DNA from 4 places in the Ectobacillus sp. JY-23 genome. Region 4 is predicted to be linked to each of the others. Evidence: a T-box and tRNA genes for the amino acid it is inferred to sense, from the RefSeq annotation. Region 4 holds a T-box; the other regions hold tRNA genes.
What was found. A T-box is a leader RNA that pairs with one kind of tRNA and senses whether it is charged. The one in region 4 lies ahead of tyrS (tyrosine--tRNA ligase), so its partner is inferred to be a tRNA-Tyr.
Positions count from the first base shown of each region.

Region 1: it has a tRNA-Tyr gene. The T-box ahead of tyrS (tyrosine--tRNA ligase) is inferred to sense a tRNA for this amino acid. The anticodon was not compared.
Region 2: it has a tRNA-Tyr gene. The T-box ahead of tyrS (tyrosine--tRNA ligase) is inferred to sense a tRNA for this amino acid. The anticodon was not compared.
Region 3: it has a tRNA-Tyr gene. The T-box ahead of tyrS (tyrosine--tRNA ligase) is inferred to sense a tRNA for this amino acid. The anticodon was not compared.

Region 1 is NZ_CP095462.1:2,603,369-2,608,122, reverse strand. Features, by position in the region: gene rocF (arginase) at 1-454, opposite strand, end outside; gene MUG87_RS13495 (glycerate kinase) at 837-1,976, opposite strand; tRNA gene MUG87_RS13490 (tRNA-Ala) at 2,266-2,341, opposite strand; tRNA gene MUG87_RS13485 (tRNA-Gly) at 2,352-2,423, opposite strand; tRNA gene MUG87_RS13480 (tRNA-Lys) at 2,430-2,502, opposite strand; tRNA gene MUG87_RS13475 (tRNA-Gln) at 2,507-2,581, opposite strand; tRNA gene MUG87_RS13470 (tRNA-Tyr) at 2,628-2,712, opposite strand; tRNA gene MUG87_RS13465 (tRNA-Val) at 2,719-2,794, opposite strand; tRNA gene MUG87_RS13460 (tRNA-Glu) at 2,802-2,876, opposite strand; tRNA gene MUG87_RS13455 (tRNA-Thr) at 2,894-2,966, opposite strand; tRNA gene MUG87_RS13450 (tRNA-Asn) at 2,968-3,042, opposite strand; rRNA gene rrf (5S ribosomal RNA) at 3,200-3,315, opposite strand; rRNA gene MUG87_RS13440 (23S ribosomal RNA) at 3,397-4,754, opposite strand, start outside.
Region 2 is NZ_CP095462.1:3,191,779-3,196,532, reverse strand. Features, by position in the region: gene MUG87_RS16195 (penicillin acylase family protein) at 1-1,503, opposite strand, end outside; tRNA gene MUG87_RS16190 (tRNA-Glu) at 1,866-1,937, opposite strand; tRNA gene MUG87_RS16185 (tRNA-Asn) at 1,942-2,016, opposite strand; tRNA gene MUG87_RS16180 (tRNA-Ile) at 2,029-2,102, opposite strand; tRNA gene MUG87_RS16175 (tRNA-Trp) at 2,110-2,183, opposite strand; tRNA gene MUG87_RS16170 (tRNA-Thr) at 2,190-2,262, opposite strand; tRNA gene MUG87_RS16165 (tRNA-Phe) at 2,295-2,367, opposite strand; tRNA gene MUG87_RS16160 (tRNA-Asp) at 2,375-2,450, opposite strand; tRNA gene MUG87_RS16155 (tRNA-Met) at 2,452-2,528, opposite strand; tRNA gene MUG87_RS16150 (tRNA-Ser) at 2,570-2,662, opposite strand; tRNA gene MUG87_RS16145 (tRNA-Ala) at 2,666-2,738, opposite strand; tRNA gene MUG87_RS16140 (tRNA-Pro) at 2,745-2,818, opposite strand; tRNA gene MUG87_RS16135 (tRNA-Arg) at 2,824-2,897, opposite strand; tRNA gene MUG87_RS16130 (tRNA-Gly) at 2,941-3,012, opposite strand; tRNA gene MUG87_RS16125 (tRNA-Leu) at 3,019-3,102, opposite strand; tRNA gene MUG87_RS16120 (tRNA-Lys) at 3,109-3,181, opposite strand; tRNA gene MUG87_RS16115 (tRNA-Gln) at 3,189-3,263, opposite strand; tRNA gene MUG87_RS16110 (tRNA-Tyr) at 3,271-3,355, opposite strand; tRNA gene MUG87_RS16105 (tRNA-Val) at 3,362-3,437, opposite strand; rRNA gene rrf (5S ribosomal RNA) at 3,463-3,578, opposite strand; rRNA gene MUG87_RS16095 (23S ribosomal RNA) at 3,661-4,754, opposite strand, start outside.
Region 3 is NZ_CP095462.1:3,011,807-3,016,560, forward strand. Features, by position in the region: rRNA gene MUG87_RS15230 (23S ribosomal RNA) at 1-2,124, shown strand, start outside; rRNA gene rrf (5S ribosomal RNA) at 2,327-2,442, shown strand; tRNA gene MUG87_RS15240 (tRNA-Asn) at 2,452-2,526, shown strand; tRNA gene MUG87_RS15245 (tRNA-Ser) at 2,534-2,624, shown strand; tRNA gene MUG87_RS15250 (tRNA-Glu) at 2,631-2,705, shown strand; tRNA gene MUG87_RS15255 (tRNA-Val) at 2,712-2,787, shown strand; tRNA gene MUG87_RS15260 (tRNA-Met) at 2,820-2,896, shown strand; tRNA gene MUG87_RS15265 (tRNA-Asp) at 2,898-2,973, shown strand; tRNA gene MUG87_RS15270 (tRNA-Phe) at 2,978-3,050, shown strand; tRNA gene MUG87_RS15275 (tRNA-Thr) at 3,081-3,156, shown strand; tRNA gene MUG87_RS15280 (tRNA-Tyr) at 3,161-3,245, shown strand; tRNA gene MUG87_RS15285 (tRNA-Trp) at 3,249-3,322, shown strand; tRNA gene MUG87_RS15290 (tRNA-His) at 3,334-3,409, shown strand; tRNA gene MUG87_RS15295 (tRNA-Gln) at 3,461-3,535, shown strand; tRNA gene MUG87_RS15300 (tRNA-Gly) at 3,539-3,613, shown strand; tRNA gene MUG87_RS15305 (tRNA-Cys) at 3,620-3,694, shown strand; tRNA gene MUG87_RS15310 (tRNA-Leu) at 3,696-3,776, shown strand; gene MUG87_RS15315 (DUF420 domain-containing protein) at 4,183-4,731, opposite strand.
Region 4 is NZ_CP095462.1:1,860,048-1,864,801, reverse strand. Features, by position in the region: gene MUG87_RS09630 (GNAT family N-acetyltransferase) at 1-591, opposite strand, end outside; gene acsA (acetate--CoA ligase) at 764-2,482, shown strand; gene MUG87_RS09620 (hypothetical protein) at 2,719-2,949, shown strand; T-box leader at 3,013-3,237, shown strand; gene tyrS (tyrosine--tRNA ligase) at 3,275-4,531, shown strand; gene MUG87_RS09610 (mechanosensitive ion channel family protein) at 4,593-4,754, shown strand, end outside.

The sequences.
Region 1 (4,754 bases), 740 kb from region 4:
GACCGTATCCTAAGCTAGCTGCCAATGACATACCATGAATATTTCCAGAAGGAGATGTCTCTTCTGTATTTAAATCCCCATGTGCATCGTACCAGATAACACCGATATTTTTGTTATGTTTAGCAATTCCAGCAAGTGTTCCCACTGCCATACTATGATCACCGCCAAAGATAAGCGGAAAGCTTCCTCTTTCTATAACATCGTCAACCTTTTCTGCAAGCTCCTGACACGCTTCCACAACTTGATGTAAATTTTTTAACTTTTGATTTTCGTCCACTTCATATTTCTTTGGTCTATTAATAGCAATATCTCCAAGGTCTTCAACCTCATATCCAATTCTTTTAATACGTTCTACAACCCCGGCATATCGAATCGCACTCGGCCCCATATCGACACCGCGTCTTGTTTGTCCTAAATCCATTGGCATACCAATAATTGAAATTTTCTTCTTCATATTTCCCCCTCCGTTCACTAAATATTTTAAATCTTTTTTATATTGTGGTTCAACTCGACATTTTCTTGCATAAAAACACGGTCCATACATGGAAATTTATACATCTTTCCTTATTTAATTTACATTTCATAATGAGAAATGAATAAAATTTTACATAAAAAGAAAAATATTTTTTATATGTAAAAAGGTGTTAAGTTACTTTCCCATACCTTTGTACAAATGAAAAAAACGCCAAGATTGGCGTTTTTGTATCCTCTTTTAGCTAATGCTATATCAGTTTTTGTAGTTTTTCCAACATACCAAGGGCAAGAAAAAGAAAGCGCCATAACATCTTATTGGATGTGCATAGTTTTATTTCATCTTAGTTTTTCTAGTGATCTTTTTATAAGCTCTGTTGTGCTATTTTCCAAACAGCAGCTACATTCCTTGCAGTTAGACTCACGTTTTCATATGCATTTTGTAATGCTTCTTCTAAAGACATAGCTCCCGGTACGATACTAAATACCGCGTCAATGCCATGCTTATAAACAACCTGATGATTATTATCGGCCGAGCCAGCAATTACAACTACAGGTACACCATATTGTGCAGCCAATGTAGCCACACCGGAAACTGTTTTACCATGAATGGTTTGTGCATCAATTCTTCCTTCCCCTGTAATAAGAAGCTCTGCCTCTTGCATGTGTTTCTCGATACCAGAAACAGATAGAACGAGGTCAATACCAGGCACCAGCTCTCCGCCTAGGAAAGCAAGAACGCCCGCACCCATTCCCCCTGCAGCACCTGCCCCTGCGACATTTACATCTCGCTGTACACATTCTTTGAGAACATAAGCATAATTTCTCATATTTCTTTCTAATTGCTCAACCATTGTAGATGTTGCTCCTTTTTGCGGAGCAAATATATAGGAGGCACCTTTCTCTCCTACTAAAGGATTATTCACATCACAAGCAGCTTCTATTTTAATAGAAGCTAGTCGAGAATCTAAAGCAGATGTATCAATGTAAGCCAACTCATCTAGTCCGCCTCCATTTAAAGAAATAGTGCTATGCTTTCGATTTAAAAACCGTACTCCTAATGCAGCAGCCATTCCGACTCCCCCATCATTTGTTGCGCTACCTCCTAATCCTAAAATAATCTTTTGAACACCCGCATTTATAGCATCTAATATGAGCTCTCCTGTTCCATATGTACTTGTTATAAGCGGGTTCCGTTCCTTCGGTGATAAAAGATGTAATCCGGAAGCAGCTGCCATCTCAATAAATGCGGTGCTACCGTCTGGTGAGAGGCCGTAAAAAGCCTCTACAACTCTTCCTAATGGGTCATGTACCTTACAAGAGACAAAGGTGCCTCCACATGCTTCTGTTAATAGAGATGCCGTTCCTTCACCTCCATCACCTAACGGCACTTTTATGTATGTTGCATCTGGGTATACTTGTCCAAACCCTTCTTCAATTGCATGACACACGTCCCTAGCTGTTAAGCTTTCTTTATAGGAATCCGGTGCAATAATAATTTTCATTTTTCATCCCTCCATTTTTATTATGACAGAGAAATCTTATTGAAAGCTGTTTTCGCAAACTTTGTTGCGATTTAACAAGTAGTGGGGCATGGTTGATTTCCGCTCGGGGTTGCTCGCTTTCCGCGGGGCGTGTAGTGCTCCCGCAGGAGTCTTGCACCTTCCGCTCCAACCAACCGTAAACGAAGAAACCTATCTAAAAGCAACACTCTTTAGAAAATAATCTATCAAAAACACAAAAAAGCTGTAAATTCATTATTGAATCTACAGCTTGTCATTTATAATATGTAGTTGGTGGAGCCTAGCGGGATCGAACCGCTGACCTCCTGCGTGCAAGGCAGGCGCTCTCCCAGCTGAGCTAAGGCCCCGTTATAAGTAAGCGGAAGACGGGATTCGAACCCGCGACCCCAACCTTGGCAAGGTTGTATTCTACCACTGAACTACTTCCGCAAAATGTGAGCCATGAAGGACTCGAACCTTCGACCCTCTGATTAAAAGTCAGATGCTCTACCGACTGAGCTAATGGCTCATAATGGCTGGGCTAGCTGGATTCGAACCAACGAATGACGGAGTCAAAGTCCGTTGCCTTACCGCTTGGCGATAGCCCAACAATACGTTTTTATTTTAGACAGGTTGTCCAAATTTTATACAAAATGGTGGAGGGGGACGGATTCGAACCGCCGAACCCTGAGGGAGCGGATTTACAGTCCGCCGCGTTTAGCCACTTCGCTACCCCTCCGATATATGGTGGAGGATGACGGGCTCGAACCGCCGACCCTCTGCTTGTAAGGCAGATGCTCTCCCAGCTGAGCTAATCCTCCATATATATGGTGACCCGTACGGGATTCGAACCCGTGTTACCGCCGTGAAAGGGCGGTGTCTTAACCACTTGACCAACGGGCCATTAAAAAATGGCGCATAGCTTCCAACCGGGCTTGAACCGGTGACCTCTTCCTTACCATGGAAGTGCTCTACCGACTGAGCTATGGAAGCATGGCTCCGCAAGTAGGATTCGAACCTACGACCTATCGGTTAACAGCCGATTGCTCTACCGCTGAGCTATTGCGGAATGCTAAGGTTTTATTCCTAATATATACTCCTTGTAACAGCCGATCGTCCTGATCTCAGAAAGATGACTCAAGAAGCAGCTCAATCAGTACGCTGAAGACTAATCAATGAAGATTATTCTTTCGTGCTCTACCGCTGAGCTATTGCGGAATAATAATGCCTAGCGACGTCCTACTCTCACAGGGACAAGGTCCCAACTACCCTCGGCGCAAAAGAGCTTAACTTCCGTGTTCGGTATGGGAACGGGTGTGACCTCTTTGCCATCATCACTAGACATATGAAGGCATGTTCCTTCAAAACTGGATAACAAGTGTGTAATCTAGCTCCAGCTCGCTAAACGCTCGCTTCTGCTTTTTTGGTTAAGCCCTCGATCGATTAGTATCAGTCAGCTCCACACGTCGCCGTGCTTCCACCTCTGACCTATCAACCTGATCATCTTTCAGGGATCTTACTAGCTTGACGCTATGGGAAATCTCATCTTGAGGGGGGCTTCATGCTTAGATGCTTTCAGCACTTATCCCGTCCGCACATAGCTACCCAGCGATGCCCTTGGCAGAACAACTGGTACACCAGCGGTGCGTCCATCCCGGTCCTCTCGTACTAAGGACAGCTCCTCTCAAATTTCCTGCGCCCGCGACGGATAGGGACCGAACTGTCTCACGACGTTCTGAACCCAGCTCGCGTACCGCTTTAATGGGCGAACAGCCCAACCCTTGGGACCGACTACAGCCCCAGGATGCGATGAGCCGACATCGAGGTGCCAAACCTCCCCGTCGATGTGGACTCTTGGGGGAGATAAGCCTGTTATCCCCGGGGTAGCTTTTATCCGTTGAGCGATGGCCCTTCCATGCGGAACCACCGGATCACTAAGCCCGACTTTCGTCCCTGCTCGACTTGTAGGTCTCGCAGTCAAGCTCCCTTATGCCTTTACACTCTTCGAATGATTTCCAACCATTCTGAGGGAACCTTTGGGCGCCTCCGTTACATTTTAGGAGGCGACCGCCCCAGTCAAACTGCCCACCTGACACTGTCTCCCGCCCCGATGTAGGGGCGCGGGTTAGAACTTCAATACAGCCAGGGTAGTATCCCACCGACGCCTCCACCGAAGCTGGCGCTCCGGGTTCATAGGCTCCTACCTATCCTGTACAAGCTGTACCAAAATTCAATATCAGGCTACAGTAAAGCTCCACGGGGTCTTTCCGTCCTGTCGCGGGTAACCTGCATCTTCACAGGTACTATAATTTCACCGAGTCTCTGGTTGAGACAGTGCCCAAATCGTTACACCTTTCGTGCGGGTCGGAACTTACCCGACAAGGAATTTCGCTACCTTAGGACCGTTATAGTTACGGCCGCCGTTTACTGGGGCTTCGGTTCAAAGCTTCGCTTGCGCTAACCTCTCCCCTTAACCTTCCAGCACCGGGCAGGTGTCAGCCCCTATACTTCGCCTTGCGGCTTCGCAGAGACCTGTGTTTTTGCTAAACAGTCGCTTGGGCCTTTTCACTGCGGCTCTCGCTAGAGAGCACCCCTTCTCCCGAAGTTACGGGGTCATTTTGCCGAGTTCCTTAACCAGAGTTCTCTCGCACACCTTAGGATTCTCTCCTCGCCTACCTGTGTCGGTTTGCGGTACAGGCACCTTTTACCTCGCTAGAAGCTTTTCTTGGCAGTGTGGAATCAGAGAGTTCGCCCATACGGGCTTCCCCATCACAGCTCAGC
Region 2 (4,754 bases), 1.3 Mb from region 4:
TGTAGCGATAAATCCTTCTGTGGGATTGACTATAGTAGGTAGATCATCCCAAGGGATAAATCCAGTCCATTCGTATTCATCCGTCCACCCAGGAACAGGTAGTGAACCATCCCCTTGCTTTCGAATAGGAATTTTACCATTTGCTCGATATGCAATCGTTCCATCTTTTGATGCAAACACAAAATTCTGCGCCGGTGTATGAAAATAAGTAAGCGCATCTTTAAAACTCTCCCAATCTTTTGCAACATTCATACGCAAAACAGCTTCCAGCTCTGTAGAAGGTTCAAGAGCTGTCCATTTTAATGCCAATGCCGTTTCTTTATCCTGATCGTGTGCAAAGTCAGAAATAATGGGACCATGTCGTGTTTCTAATACTTCAAAAGCAATTGGTTCTTTTCCTTTTACTGCAATCGGTTCTTTTATAACCTTTGCTGGCTCCCATACATTATTAAATAAAAATTCCTTGTCATTGACAGGGTTTCTTTTTTCCATATAAAGATCCTGTACATCTGGTCCAACATTGGTAACGCCCCAAGCAATAAAATCGTTATGCCCGAGAATAATACCGGGAATGCCAGCGAATATAACGCCGCTTACATTCACACCTGGTCCACTCAGTTTTGTTTGGTACCAGATAGCAGGTGTTCCTAAAGAAAGGTGAGGATCATCCGCAAGCATTGGTTTGCCAGACTTAGTTTTAGATCCGCTTACAACCCAATTATTACTACCATTAAAAGGGTTAGGAATTACTGCCTGAACAAAGCGATTGGATATATCCAAGGAGGTTTCTTCAATAGCTGAGATGATTGCCGGTGCATCGTCTGGATATGCAGGGAATAACTCTAATGCCTTTTCTGTTGATACAGTTTTCAAAAGGTGATATCGAAAAGCTTGCCCTTGCCAATGTCCACCTAAATCAAATGCCATGTATTTACCAATCGCCAAGGAGTCAATAGGTGTCCAAAGTTCAGGCTCATACCTAAGCAACGTGAATTCGATTGGAAGTCTATTTTTCTTTTTAGCCCCCATAATAAATGCATTTACACCGTTAGCATACCACTTTAATACATCTTTTGCTTCTTTAGAATAAGAATCGTATGATAATTCCGCTGCTCTTCTTAAACCAAATGTACGAAAAAACTTATCTCTCTCTATAGTTGCTTCACCAATAACTTCGCTTAGTCGCCCAGATGCTTGTCTGCGACTTAAATCCATTTGAAATAAACGATCTTGTGCAGTAATGTATCCCTGAGCCATATATAAGTCTTGTAAACTATTTGCTTTAATATGTGGTACACCAGTTGCATCTCTTATAATTCTCACTTGCCCTTGAAGTCCATCTATGGCAATTACACCAGAAACTTGTGGAAGACTTCGTTTTATATACAATGTACCTGCTGTATAAGCAACACCTGCAATAGAGATGAGAAAGACTAATGTGATAGCTAAGAGTCTTTTCCACCTTCGCGTCTTCACCCGCTTTTCCACTAATAGTTGTTCCATTCAATTCCCCCCTTATATATGAAATTTCGCTGTATATAACATTCTTCCTTCATTACATAAAAAGAGTTATTTTATATCTGACACACATAAGAAACTTTCTTTACTAGGTATAAGTTAAAAATAAAGACTATATTAAAACCTGACGTTGCTAATTGGCACTTGTTGATGGGAGTGAGGCGGATGGAACACATGTGGGAAAAGTGAGTAAAGGAGAGACGTTGCAGGCGAATAGCGCCGAGTCGACTCCCTGACTGCCCGCGGAAAGCGAACAAACCTCCATAACGGAAATCAGCAACGAACTTTCACAGAGCCTAAATAAAAATATACAAAAAAAACCAGTGCGAATGCACTGGCTTTTGGTATGACCCGTACGGGATTCGAACCCGTGTTACCGCCGTGAAAGGGCGGTGTCTTAACCACTTGACCAACGGGCCTTAATGGCTCCGCAAGTAGGATTCGAACCTACGACCTATCGGTTAACAGCCGATTGCTCTACCGCTGAGCTATTGCGGAATATATCACTAATGGGCCTAAATGGACTCGAACCATCGACCTCACGCTTATCAGGCGTGCGCTCTAACCAGCTGAGCTATAGGCCCACGTGTTTGGCAGGGGTAGTAGGAATCGAACCCACACCGGAGGTTTTGGAGACCTCTGTTCTACCTTTAAACTATACCCCTAATCGATGCCGGCTAGAGGACTTGAACCCCCAACCTACTGATTACAAGTCAGTTGCTCTGCCAATTGAGCTAAGCCGGCTTATAAAGAAAAGTGATATGTAAATTAAGAAGTGGCTCGGGACGGAATCGAACCGCCGACACGAGGATTTTCAGTCCTCTGCTCTACCGACTGAGCTACCGAGCCATAAAAATGGCGGTCCCGACCGGGATCGAACCGGCGATCTCCTGCGTGACAGGCAGGCATGTTAACCGCTACACCACGGGACCTTGGTTGCGGGGACAGGATTTGAACCTGCGACCTTCGGGTTATGAGCCCGACGAGCTACCGGACTGCTCCACCCCGCGACAATCATGAATTATTTAATTTACCATTCATATAAAATAAATGGCGGAGGAAGAGGGATTCGAACCCCCGCGCGGCTCTCACCGCCTGTCGGTTTTCAAGACCGATCCCTTCAGCCGGACTTGGGTATTCCTCCGTATGGAGCCTAGCGGGATCGAACCGCTGACCTCCTGCGTGCAAGGCAGGCGCTCTCCCAGCTGAGCTAAGGCCCCATGAAATCGGGAAGACAGGATTTGAACCTGCGACCCCCTGGTCCCAAACCAGGTGCTCTACCAAGCTGAGCCACTTCCCGTATAACGCGCCCGAAAGGATTCGAACCCATAACCTTCTGATCCGTAGTCAGATGCTCTATCCAATTGAGCTACGGGCGCATAAACAACTGTATATATTTTGTGTGATATAAAATACAGTATAAGCGGAAGACGGGATTCGAACCCGCGACCCCAACCTTGGCAAGGTTGTATTCTACCACTGAACTACTTCCGCATATATTGGTGCGGGTGAAGGGACTCGAACCCCCACGCCGAAGGCGCCAGATCCTAAGTCTGGTGCGTCTGCCAATTCCGCCACACCCGCAAAATGTGAGCCATGAAGGACTCGAACCTTCGACCCTCTGATTAAAAGTCAGATGCTCTACCGACTGAGCTAATGGCTCATAATTATGGCTGGGCTAGCTGGATTCGAACCAACGAATGACGGAGTCAAAGTCCGTTGCCTTACCGCTTGGCGATAGCCCATCAAAAATGGTGGAGGGGGACGGATTCGAACCGCCGAACCCTGAGGGAGCGGATTTACAGTCCGCCGCGTTTAGCCACTTCGCTACCCCTCCGATATATGGTGGAGGATGACGGGATCGAACCGCCGACCCTCTGCTTGTAAGGCAGATGCTCTCCCAGCTGAGCTAATCCTCCGTAAAAAAAGCCCAAATTGGGCATTGCCTAGCGACGTCCTACTCTCACAGGGACAAGGTCCCAACTACCCTCGGCGCAAAAGAGCTTAACTTCCGTGTTCGGTATGGGAACGGGTGTGACCTCTTTGCCATCATCACTAGACATATGAAGGCATGTTCCTTCAAAACTGGATAACAAGTGTATAATCTAGCTTCAGCTTGCTAAACGCTCGCTTCTGCTTTTTTTGGTTAAGCCCTCGATCGATTAGTATCAGTCAGCTCCACACGTCGCCGCGCTTCCACCTCTGACCTATCAACCTGATCATCTTTCAGGGATCTTACTAGCTTGACGCTATGGGAAATCTCATCTTGAGGGGGGCTTCATGCTTAGATGCTTTCAGCACTTATCCCGTCCGCACATAGCTACCCAGCGATGCCCTTGGCAGAACAACTGGTACACCAGCGGTGCGTCCATCCCGGTCCTCTCGTACTAAGGACAGCTCCTCTCAAATTTCCTGCGCCCGCGACGGATAGGGACCGAACTGTCTCACGACGTTCTGAACCCAGCTCGCGTACCGCTTTAATGGGCGAACAGCCCAACCCTTGGGACCGACTACAGCCCCAGGATGCGATGAGCCGACATCGAGGTGCCAAACCTCCCCGTCGATGTGGACTCTTGGGGGAGATAAGCCTGTTATCCCCGGGGTAGCTTTTATCCGTTGAGCGATGGCCCTTCCATGCGGAACCACCGGATCACTAAGCCCGACTTTCGTCCCTGCTCGACTTGTAGGTCTCGCAGTCAAGCTCCCTTATGCCTTTACACTCTTCGAATGATTTCCAACCATTCTGAGGGAACCTTTGGGCGCCTCCGTTACATTTTAGGAGGCGACCGCCCCAGTCAAACTGCCCACCTGACACTGTCTCCCGCCCCGATAGAGGGGCGCGGGTTAGAACTTCAATACAGCCAGGGTAGTATCCCACCGACGCCTCCACCGAAGCTGGCGCTCCGGGTTCATAGGCTCCTACCTATCCTGTACAAGCTGTACCAAAATTCAATATCAGGCTACAGTAAAGCTCCACGGGGTCTTTCCGTCCTGTCGCGGGTAACCTGCATCTTCACAGGTACTATAATTTCACCGAGTCTCTGGTTGAGACAGTGCCCAAATCGTTACACCTTTCGTGCGGGTCGGAACTTACCCGACAAGGAATTTCGCTACCTTAGGACCGTTATAGTTACGGCCGCCGTTTACTGGGGCTTCGGTTCAAAGCTTCGCTTGCGCTAACCTCTCCCCTTAACCTTCCAGCACCGGGCAGGTGTCAGCCCCTATACTTCGCCTTG
Region 3 (4,754 bases), 1.2 Mb from region 4:
AAAGTGCGGGGATGAGGTGTGGGTAGCGGAGAAATTCCAATCGAACCTGGAGATAGCTGGTTCTCCCCGAAATAGCTTTAGGGCTAGCCTCAAGTGTGAGAGTCTTGGAGGTAGAGCATGATTGGACTAGGGGCCCCCCTCGGGTTACCGAATTCAGTCAAACTCCGAATGCCAATGACTTATTCCTTGGGAGTCAGACTACGAGTGATAAGATCCGTGGTCAAAAGGGAAACAGCCCAGACTGCCAGCTAAGGTCCCAAAATGTATGTTAAGTGGAAAAGGATGTGGAGTTGCTTAGACAACTAGGATGTTGGCTTAGAAGCAGCCACCATTTAAAGAGTGCGTAATAGCTCACTAGTCGAGTGACTCTGCGCCGAAAATGTACCGGGGCTAAACATACTACCGAAGCTGCAGATTGATACCAAAGGTATCAGTGGTAGGGGAGCGTTCTAAGGGCTGTGAAGTCAGACCGTAAGGACTGGTGGAGCGCTTAGAAGTGAGAATGCCGGTATGAGTAGCGAAAGATGGGTGAGAATCCCATCCACCGTATGCCTAAGGTTTCCTGAGGAAGGCTCGTCCGCTCAGGGTTAGTCAGGACCTAAGCCGAGGCCGACAGGCGTAGGCGATGGACAACAGGTTGATATTCCTGTACCACCTCTTTACCGTTTGAGCAATGGAGGGACGCAGGAGGATAGGAGATGCGCACCGCTGGTCGCGTGCGTCTAAGCAGTTAGGCTGATGAGTAGGCAAATCCGCTCATCGTAAGGCTGAGCTGTGATGGGGAAGCCCGTATGGGCGAACTCTCTGATTCCACACTGCCAAGAAAAGCTTCTAGCGAGGTAAAAGGTGCCTGTACCGCAAACCGACACAGGTAGGCGAGGAGAGAATCCTAAGGTGTGCGAGAGAACTCTGGTTAAGGAACTCGGCAAAATGACCCCGTAACTTCGGGAGAAGGGGTGCTCTCTAGCGAGAGCCGCAGTGAAAAGGCCCAAGCGACTGTTTAGCAAAAACACAGGTCTCTGCGAAGCCGCAAGGCGAAGTATAGGGGCTGACACCTGCCCGGTGCTGGAAGGTTAAGGGGAGAGGTTAGCGCAAGCGAAGCTTTGAACCGAAGCCCCAGTAAACGGCGGCCGTAACTATAACGGTCCTAAGGTAGCGAAATTCCTTGTCGGGTAAGTTCCGACCCGCACGAAAGGTGTAACGATTTGGGCACTGTCTCAACCAGAGACTCGGTGAAATTATAGTACCTGTGAAGATGCAGGTTACCCGCGACAGGACGGAAAGACCCCGTGGAGCTTTACTGTAGCCTGATATTGAATTTTGGTACAGCTTGTACAGGATAGGTAGGAGCCTATGAACCCGGAGCGCCAGCTTCGGTGGAGGCGTCGGTGGGATACTACCCTGGCTGTATTGAAGTTCTAACCCGCGCCCCTACATCGGGGCGGGAGACAGTGTCAGGTGGGCAGTTTGACTGGGGCGGTCGCCTCCTAAAATGTAACGGAGGCGCCCAAAGGTTCCCTCAGAATGGTTGGAAATCATTCGAAGAGTGTAAAGGCATAAGGGAGCTTGACTGCGAGACCTACAAGTCGAGCAGGGACGAAAGTCGGGCTTAGTGATCCGGTGGTTCCGCATGGAAGGGCCATCGCTCAACGGATAAAAGCTACCCCGGGGATAACAGGCTTATCTCCCCCAAGAGTCCACATCGACGGGGAGGTTTGGCACCTCGATGTCGGCTCATCGCATCCTGGGGCTGTAGTCGGTCCCAAGGGTTGGGCTGTTCGCCCATTAAAGCGGTACGCGAGCTGGGTTCAGAACGTCGTGAGACAGTTCGGTCCCTATCCGTCGCGGGCGCAGGAAATTTGAGAGGAGCTGTCCTTAGTACGAGAGGACCGGGATGGACGCACCGCTGGTGTACCAGTTGTTCTGCCAAGGGCATCGCTGGGTAGCTATGTGCGGACGGGATAAGTGCTGAAAGCATCTAAGCATGAAGCCCCCCTCAAGATGAGATTTCCCATAGCGTCAAGCTAGTAAGATCCCTGAAAGATGATCAGGTTGATAGGTCAGAGGTGGAAGCGCGGCGACGTGTGGAGCTGACTGATACTAATCGATCGAGGGCTTAACCAAAAAAGCAGAAGCGAGCGTTTAGCTCCGCAGGGCAAATGTTCTTGTGACAGAAACGTTGATAGACGTTGGCGGAACAAGGTTATTTGACCGGATGGAGCTGCGAGCTGGAGCTAGATTATGAATATACACTATGTTATCCAGTTTTGAAGGAATATGATATTTCTTCTTGACAGATTTTCTTCTGTCAGTATAATAATAAGAGTCTGGTAATGATGGCAAAGAGGTCACACCCGTTCCCATACCGAACACGGAAGTTAAGCTCTTTTGCGCCGATGGTAGTTGGGACCTTGTCCCTGTGAGAGTAGGACGTTGCCAGGCTTACATTATTCCGCAATAGCTCAGCGGTAGAGCAATCGGCTGTTAACCGATAGGTCGTAGGTTCGAATCCTACTTGCGGAGCCATTTAAATGGAGAGCTGTCCGAGAGGCCGAAGGAGCACGATTGGAAATCGTGTATACGTCATAAGCGTATCGAGGGTTCGAATCCCTCGCTCTCCGCCATAATCTGGCCCGTTGGTCAAGTGGTTAAGACACCGCCCTTTCACGGCGGTAACACGGGTTCGAATCCCGTACGGGTCACCATATAGTGGAGGATTAGCTCAGCTGGGAGAGCACCTGCCTTACAAGCAGGGGGTCGGCGGTTCGATCCCGTCATCCTCCACCATATAAATAAAAAGTCAAGTTATTTATTATCGTCGCGGGGTGGAGCAGTCCGGTAGCTCGTCGGGCTCATAACCCGAAGGTCGCAGGTTCAAATCCTGTCCCCGCAACCAAGGTCCCGTGGTGTAGCGGTTAACATGCCTGCCTGTCACGCAGGAGATCGCCGGTTCGATCCCGGTCGGGACCGCCATTTTGGCTCGGTAGCTCAGTCGGTAGAGCAGAGGACTGAAAATCCTCGTGTCGGCGGTTCGATTCCGTCCCGAGCCACTTTTAAACAAAAATTGATTTTCTTCATACGCCGGCTTAGCTCAATTGGCAGAGCAACTGACTTGTAATCAGTAGGTTGGGGGTTCAAGTCCTCTAGCCGGCACCATTGTGGAGGGGTAGCGAAGTGGCTAAACGCGGCGGACTGTAAATCCGCTCCCTCAGGGTTCGGCGGTTCGAATCCGTCCCCCTCCACCATTTAGGGGTATAGTTTAAAGGTAGAACAGAGGTCTCCAAAACCTCCGGTGTGGGTTCGATTCCTACTACCCCTGCCAAACAAAATATGGCGGTCGTGGCGAAGTGGTTAACGCATCGGATTGTGGCTCCGACATTCGTGGGTTCGATTCCCATCGATCGCCCCATTTTATTTGCGCTAAAGTGAATAAATGAGATATAATGCATTTATGACATATTGGGCTATCGCCAAGCGGTAAGGCAACGGACTTTGACTCCGTCATTCGTTGGTTCGAATCCAGCTAGCCCAGCCATATGCGGAAGTAGTTCAGTGGTAGAATACAACCTTGCCAAGGTTGGGGTCGCGGGTTCGAATCCCGTCTTCCGCTCCATATAACGGCGGCATAGCCAAGTGGTAAGGCCAAGGTCTGCAAAACCTTTATCCACCGGTTCGAATCCGGTTGCCGCCTCCATGCCGGTGTGGCGGAATTGGCAGACGCGCACGACTCAAAATCGTGTTCCTCTGGAGTGCCGGTTCGACCCCGGCCACCGGTATACAAGAAAGAGATGTTCTGTTAATCAGAGCATCTCTTTTTATTTGGCTCTTTTCTAAAAGATTGTTGTTTTTAGATAGGTTTCTTCGTTTAAGGTTGGTTGGAGCGGAAGGTGCGAGACTCCTGCGGGAGCAGCGGGTTAGAGGCTCACCGCACGCCCCGCGGAAAGCGAGCAACCTGGAGTGGAAATCAACCACTCCCCACTACTTGTTACAAAGCAACAAAGTTTGCGAAAACAGCCTTTTATTTAGACGGCGGAAAAAGCCTGTGAAAATCCCGCAGGAACATAGCACTAAGGAGGCCCCTGACGTCTCGCGGGAGGTAACAGCAAACTTTAATGAAGCCATATTTTATAATAAGTAAGAATGTTACATACAAAAAAGCTGCCAGGTACTGGCAGCTTTTTATTACCCATAATACGGAGAAATCATTAAGTACACCACAACACCTGTAAAGCTTACATATAACCAAATCGGCATAGACCATCTTACAATTTTACGATGTTTTGTAAGCTGTCCTGTCCATCCCCAAATTAAGGAGAATAGAGCAAGCGGAACAATAATGGCAGCTAATACACTATGTGTAATTAAAATGAAGAAATATACAGTTCGAATAAAGCCTTCACCACCAAAGTGTGTTGGCTCTGATAGGTATTGATGCGTTAAGTATGATACACAAAAGAGCAATGTAGTGGTAAAAGCAGCAAGAATAAAGCGTTTATGCAACGTAATATTTTTCTTTTTAATAAAATAAAGTGCTGCTACTAAAAATATAAACGTAAAGCTATTTAAAACAGCGTTAATGCGGGGCAAAATAGAAGTATCAAAACTAACTTCTCCTTCGTATCCGACAGGTCCGAAGAACAGTAGCAAAATAATGGCATTAACGACAATAGAAAGCGTAACAACAAATGCGGTATAGTTGCGTCCGCTTGTCTCATTGTTTGGTGTGTTCATTGCAAAGCCTCCTCGAGCAGTAT
Region 4 (4,754 bases):
TTGAATAGAGTCTTGATCAACACGTTTTCCGATTCTAACCATGAGACAGTTTGCAGGATGTGAGCAAATTTCAGGTTCATCTGTGGCCATCCACTCTAGCCCACCTGCATTCATCATTTTTTCCATGATTTTTCGATATTCCCACACATTTAACCCTGTCCCTTTTAAATCCCAGTGCCAATAGTATTCAGTTGTAATGATGATATAATCTTCCATATAGTCGTCCAGCATGGATATCTGGAGCATGTTTTTACCTACAGAGAAGCCTCTGAAAGCAGGCACAACTTCAACAGCACCAAGCTCAATCAAGTTTTCCATGTTCGCTTCTGACCAGCGTTCTAGCGGGTCTGGGTGAAGATATGTAATATAGCCGACAATTAAGTCTTGATGACGTGCTATAATAATGCGGGCTTCTGGGAGCTTGGAGATTTCTAAAACAGCTTTATACTGCTGTGGTGCCGGTCTAAATGCAGTAAGGTCCTCATGAAACTGATAGAGTTCTAAATTACTAGGAGACACAGGGCCTTCAATCATTAAGGTACCTTTTGGTGTTTTTAATGTTTTGGCATGGTATACCTTATTATGAATCAATCGATTTCACCCCCTTGATGCTAGTCGTTTCCTTCATAGTAGCGTATAAATTACGCGATGTGAATCGAAATTTGTCAGTAAAAATTTACATAAAAACGATAAATTATACTGAAAATTAAGAAAAGTATCATTATAATAAATAGTAGAGTTGCTAAAGGAGGGGGAAGTTACAATGAAAGTGGAAGCGCTTCCGGTTATTAAAGGAGCTAATAATCTAGTAAGTTATGATGAAACATGTGCAAATTTTGATTGGAAAGAAACAGAGCAAAACTTTTCCTGGTATACAACGGGTCGTGTAAACATTGCATATGAAGCAATTGATAGACATGCGGCATCACCGCTTAAAAATAAGGTGGCGTTATATTATCAAGATAGCGAACGCCGTGAGAAATATACCTTTAAAGAAATGATGGAAAACTCTAATAAAGCAGGAAATGTGCTGAAAACATATGGTGATGTAGAAAAAGGAGACCGTGTTTTCATCTTTATGCCGCGCTCACCGGAGTTGTACTTTACTTTACTTGGCGCAGTAAAGCTTGGTGCAATTGTAGGACCTTTGTTTGAAGCTTTTATGGAAGGCGCAGTGCGCGATCGCTTAGAGGATAGCGAAGCGAAGGTGCTTGTTACGACACCGGAGTTGCTTTCACGTGTTCCCTTTAACGATTTACCAGCTTTAAAAACCGTTTTTCTTGTTGGTGAAAACGTGGAAGAAGGCGGCAAAACAGTAGCGTTTAATCCATTGTTCAAAGTCGCATCCAAAAAATTAGACATTGAATGGGTAAGTCGTGAAGACGGTCTCATCCTTCATTATACATCCGGCTCTACGGGAAAGCCAAAAGGCATTTTGCATGTTCATAATGCGATGATTCAGCATTATCAGACAGCAAAGTGGGTATTAGATGTTCAAGAAGATGATGTATATTGGTGCACAGCAGATCCAGGCTGGGTAACAGGTACGTCTTATGGTATTTTTGCACCATGGTTAACGGGTACCTCTAACGTTGTACTTGGTGGGCGTTTCAGTCCAGACGCATGGTATGAGGCGCTGCAAGAATATGGTGTTACAATTTGGTATAGTGCACCAACGGCATTTCGTATGTTAATGGGAGCGGGAGATGATGTGCTGAAGAAGTACGATTTATCATCGCTTCGTCATATTATGAGTGTGGGAGAGCCTTTAAATCCAGAAGTGGTTCGCTGGGGTATGAAGGTATTCCATTTACGCATACATGATACGTGGTGGATGACGGAAACAGGCGGACAAGTTATTTGTAACTACCCTTGCATGGAAATTCGTCCAGGTTCTATGGGCAAACCACTTCCTGGTATTCAAGCAGCCATTGTGGATAACGAAGGCAAAGAAGTACCTCCTTATACAATGGGCAATCTAGCTATCAAAAAAGGATGGCCTTCTATGATGCGTATGGTTTGGAATAATCAAGCAAAATATGAGTCTTATTTTATGCCAGGAGACTGGTACGTATCAGGAGATTCTGCTTATATGGATGAAGACGGTTACTTTTGGTTCCAAGGACGAATTGATGATGTGATTATGACGGCAGGAGAGCGTGTAGGGCCGTTTGAAGTAGAGAGCAAACTTGTCGAACACCCTGCGGTTGCAGAAGCAGGCGTTATTGGTATACCGGACCCTGTTCGCGGTGAAATCATCAAGGCGTTTATTGCATTGCGTACCGGTTATGAGCCATCTGATGAATTAATTGAAGATATTCGTCTATTTGTGAAGAAAGGTTTGGCTGCACACGCGGCACCTCGTCAAATCGAATTTCGAGATAAATTACCTAAAACACGAAGTGGTAAAATCATGCGTCGCGTTTTAAAGGCGTGGGAACTCGATTTACCGACAGGAGATCTTTCTACAATGGAAGATTAATATGAAAGAAGCTTGAACCACGTGTTCAAGCTTCTTTTTTGTGCTAAGATAAAAGAGCGTGAAATTTTAAAGGGAAGTTGTACTTAATTATAGAAGAGAGAGAAATGAGCGATACGCAGAAGAGTTTGAGGTCGATGCTAAGTAATGAAACATTTCCTCTCGTTGTAAAAATGATAAGAGAATGATACATAGTGCACGTATAAGTTCTGTTAGAATAGGATAAAGGAGTGAAGGCTATGCGTAATGAAGATAAAGAGTCTCTTGTGGAAACAATGGATAAATACGATAAAATTATGAAGCGAATTTCCATTCATCGAACACCGCCGGCAAGGCGAATGGAATTGAAAATTGAAGGAACCCTGTATACACATTTGGAGCAGGAAGAGTTTTTGAAAGAATTTACAAATTGGCTGGAAAAGGAGCATCATAGCTCTCGCTTCATTGGACAAGTGACAGTCAAGAAGTAAGATGCGTATGGGATTGACAGTGTTGGGGAAATAATGATATAAAAGGTTATATATCAAGTCAATAAATAAGCGTTGAAAGGCTACAGTAGTGGTTGACTCACTGTTATAAGAGAGCCGGTGGTTGGTGTGAATCGGTACAAAGTCAAACATGAATTACATCCTGGAGCATTCTTTTTCGAATGAGCATGTGCTTAAGAGGAAAAGAACGGTTAAAGCCGTTATGGAAATCGAGTGGTGGCATACATGTCACAACTAGGGTGGTACCGCGATTATAAAATCGTCCCTTTTTTAGGGGCGATTTTTTTATTTTAAAGGAGTGAACATGATGGATATCTTACAGGATTTAGAGTTTAGAGGTCTTATTAATCAGCAAACAGACGCAGAAGGACTGCGAGAGTTGCTTGCAAAAGAAAGTGTCAAGTTGTACTGCGGGTTTGACCCGACTGCAGATAGTTTGCATATTGGACATATGCTGCCCATTTTAATTTTGCGTCGTTTCCAATTAGCAGGTCACCAACCAATTGCCTTAGTAGGCGGTGGTACAGGCTTAATTGGGGACCCAAGTGGCAAAAAAGCGGAACGTCAATTGAACGAGCAGGAAACAGTTGCGATGTTTAGTCAGCGCATCAAGGAGCAGCTCTCTTCTTTTCTGGACTTTGAGAAAGCGGGTAATCCAGCAACAATCGCGAACAACTATGATTGGATTGGATCTTTAGATTTGATTACGTTCCTTCGTGATATCGGTAAGAACTTTGGCTTGAATTATATGTTAGCAAAGGATTCAGTTGCTTCTCGATTAGAATCAGGTATTTCCTTTACAGAGTTCAGCTACATGATTTTACAATCATACGACTTCTTGAAGCTGTACCAAACAGAGGGCTGCCGATTGCAGGTGGGCGGCAGTGACCAATGGGGGAATATTACGGCTGGAATGGAATTGATTCGAAAAACAGAAGAAGACGCAAAGGTGTTTGGTCTAACCATTCCGCTAGTTACAAAATCTGATGGTACGAAGTTTGGTAAAACAGAGGGCGGTGCTGTTTGGCTAGACGCAGAAAAAACAACGCCATACGAGTTCTACCAGTTCTGGATTAACACAGATGACCGCGATGTAATCAAATACTTGAAATACTTTACATTCCTGTCGCATGAGGAAATCTTAGAACTTGAAAAACAAACACAAGAAGCACCTGAAAAGCGTGCGGCCCAAAAAGCACTTGGTGAAGAAATGACGAAGCTTGTACACGGCGAAGCAGCATTAGAACAAGCGATTAAAATTTCACAAGCCTTATTTAACGGTGCAGTAGCTGAATTAACCGCTGCTGAAATTGAGCAGGGCTTTAAAGATGTACCTTCTTACACACATTCGGGTGAAGAAATTACGCTTGTTGACTTACTTGTTAACAGCAAAATTTCACCGTCTAAGCGTCAGGCGCGCGAAGATATTACAAGCGGTGCAATTTCTGTAAACGGCGAGCGTGTACAAAGCACGGATGCAGTGGTAAATAGGGAAAATCGCATCGAAGATAAATTTACAATTATTCGACGTGGTAAGAAAAAATACTTTTTGATTAAATACTAATAAAAAAAGCGTAAGTGCCCCTTACGCTTTTTCCTTTATTACTTAGAAAGGAGACATACAAATGGACGTTGTAAAATGGTTTAATACATATGTGATGAGTCCGGATAAGTTGGTGAGTTTTGGGGGTGCGCTGCTAAAGGTAATCTTTATTTTTATTGTGGCGCGAATTGTGATTCATTTTGTGCGTGTTGCAATTGAAAAGATGTTTAGGCTGCGTTCACGC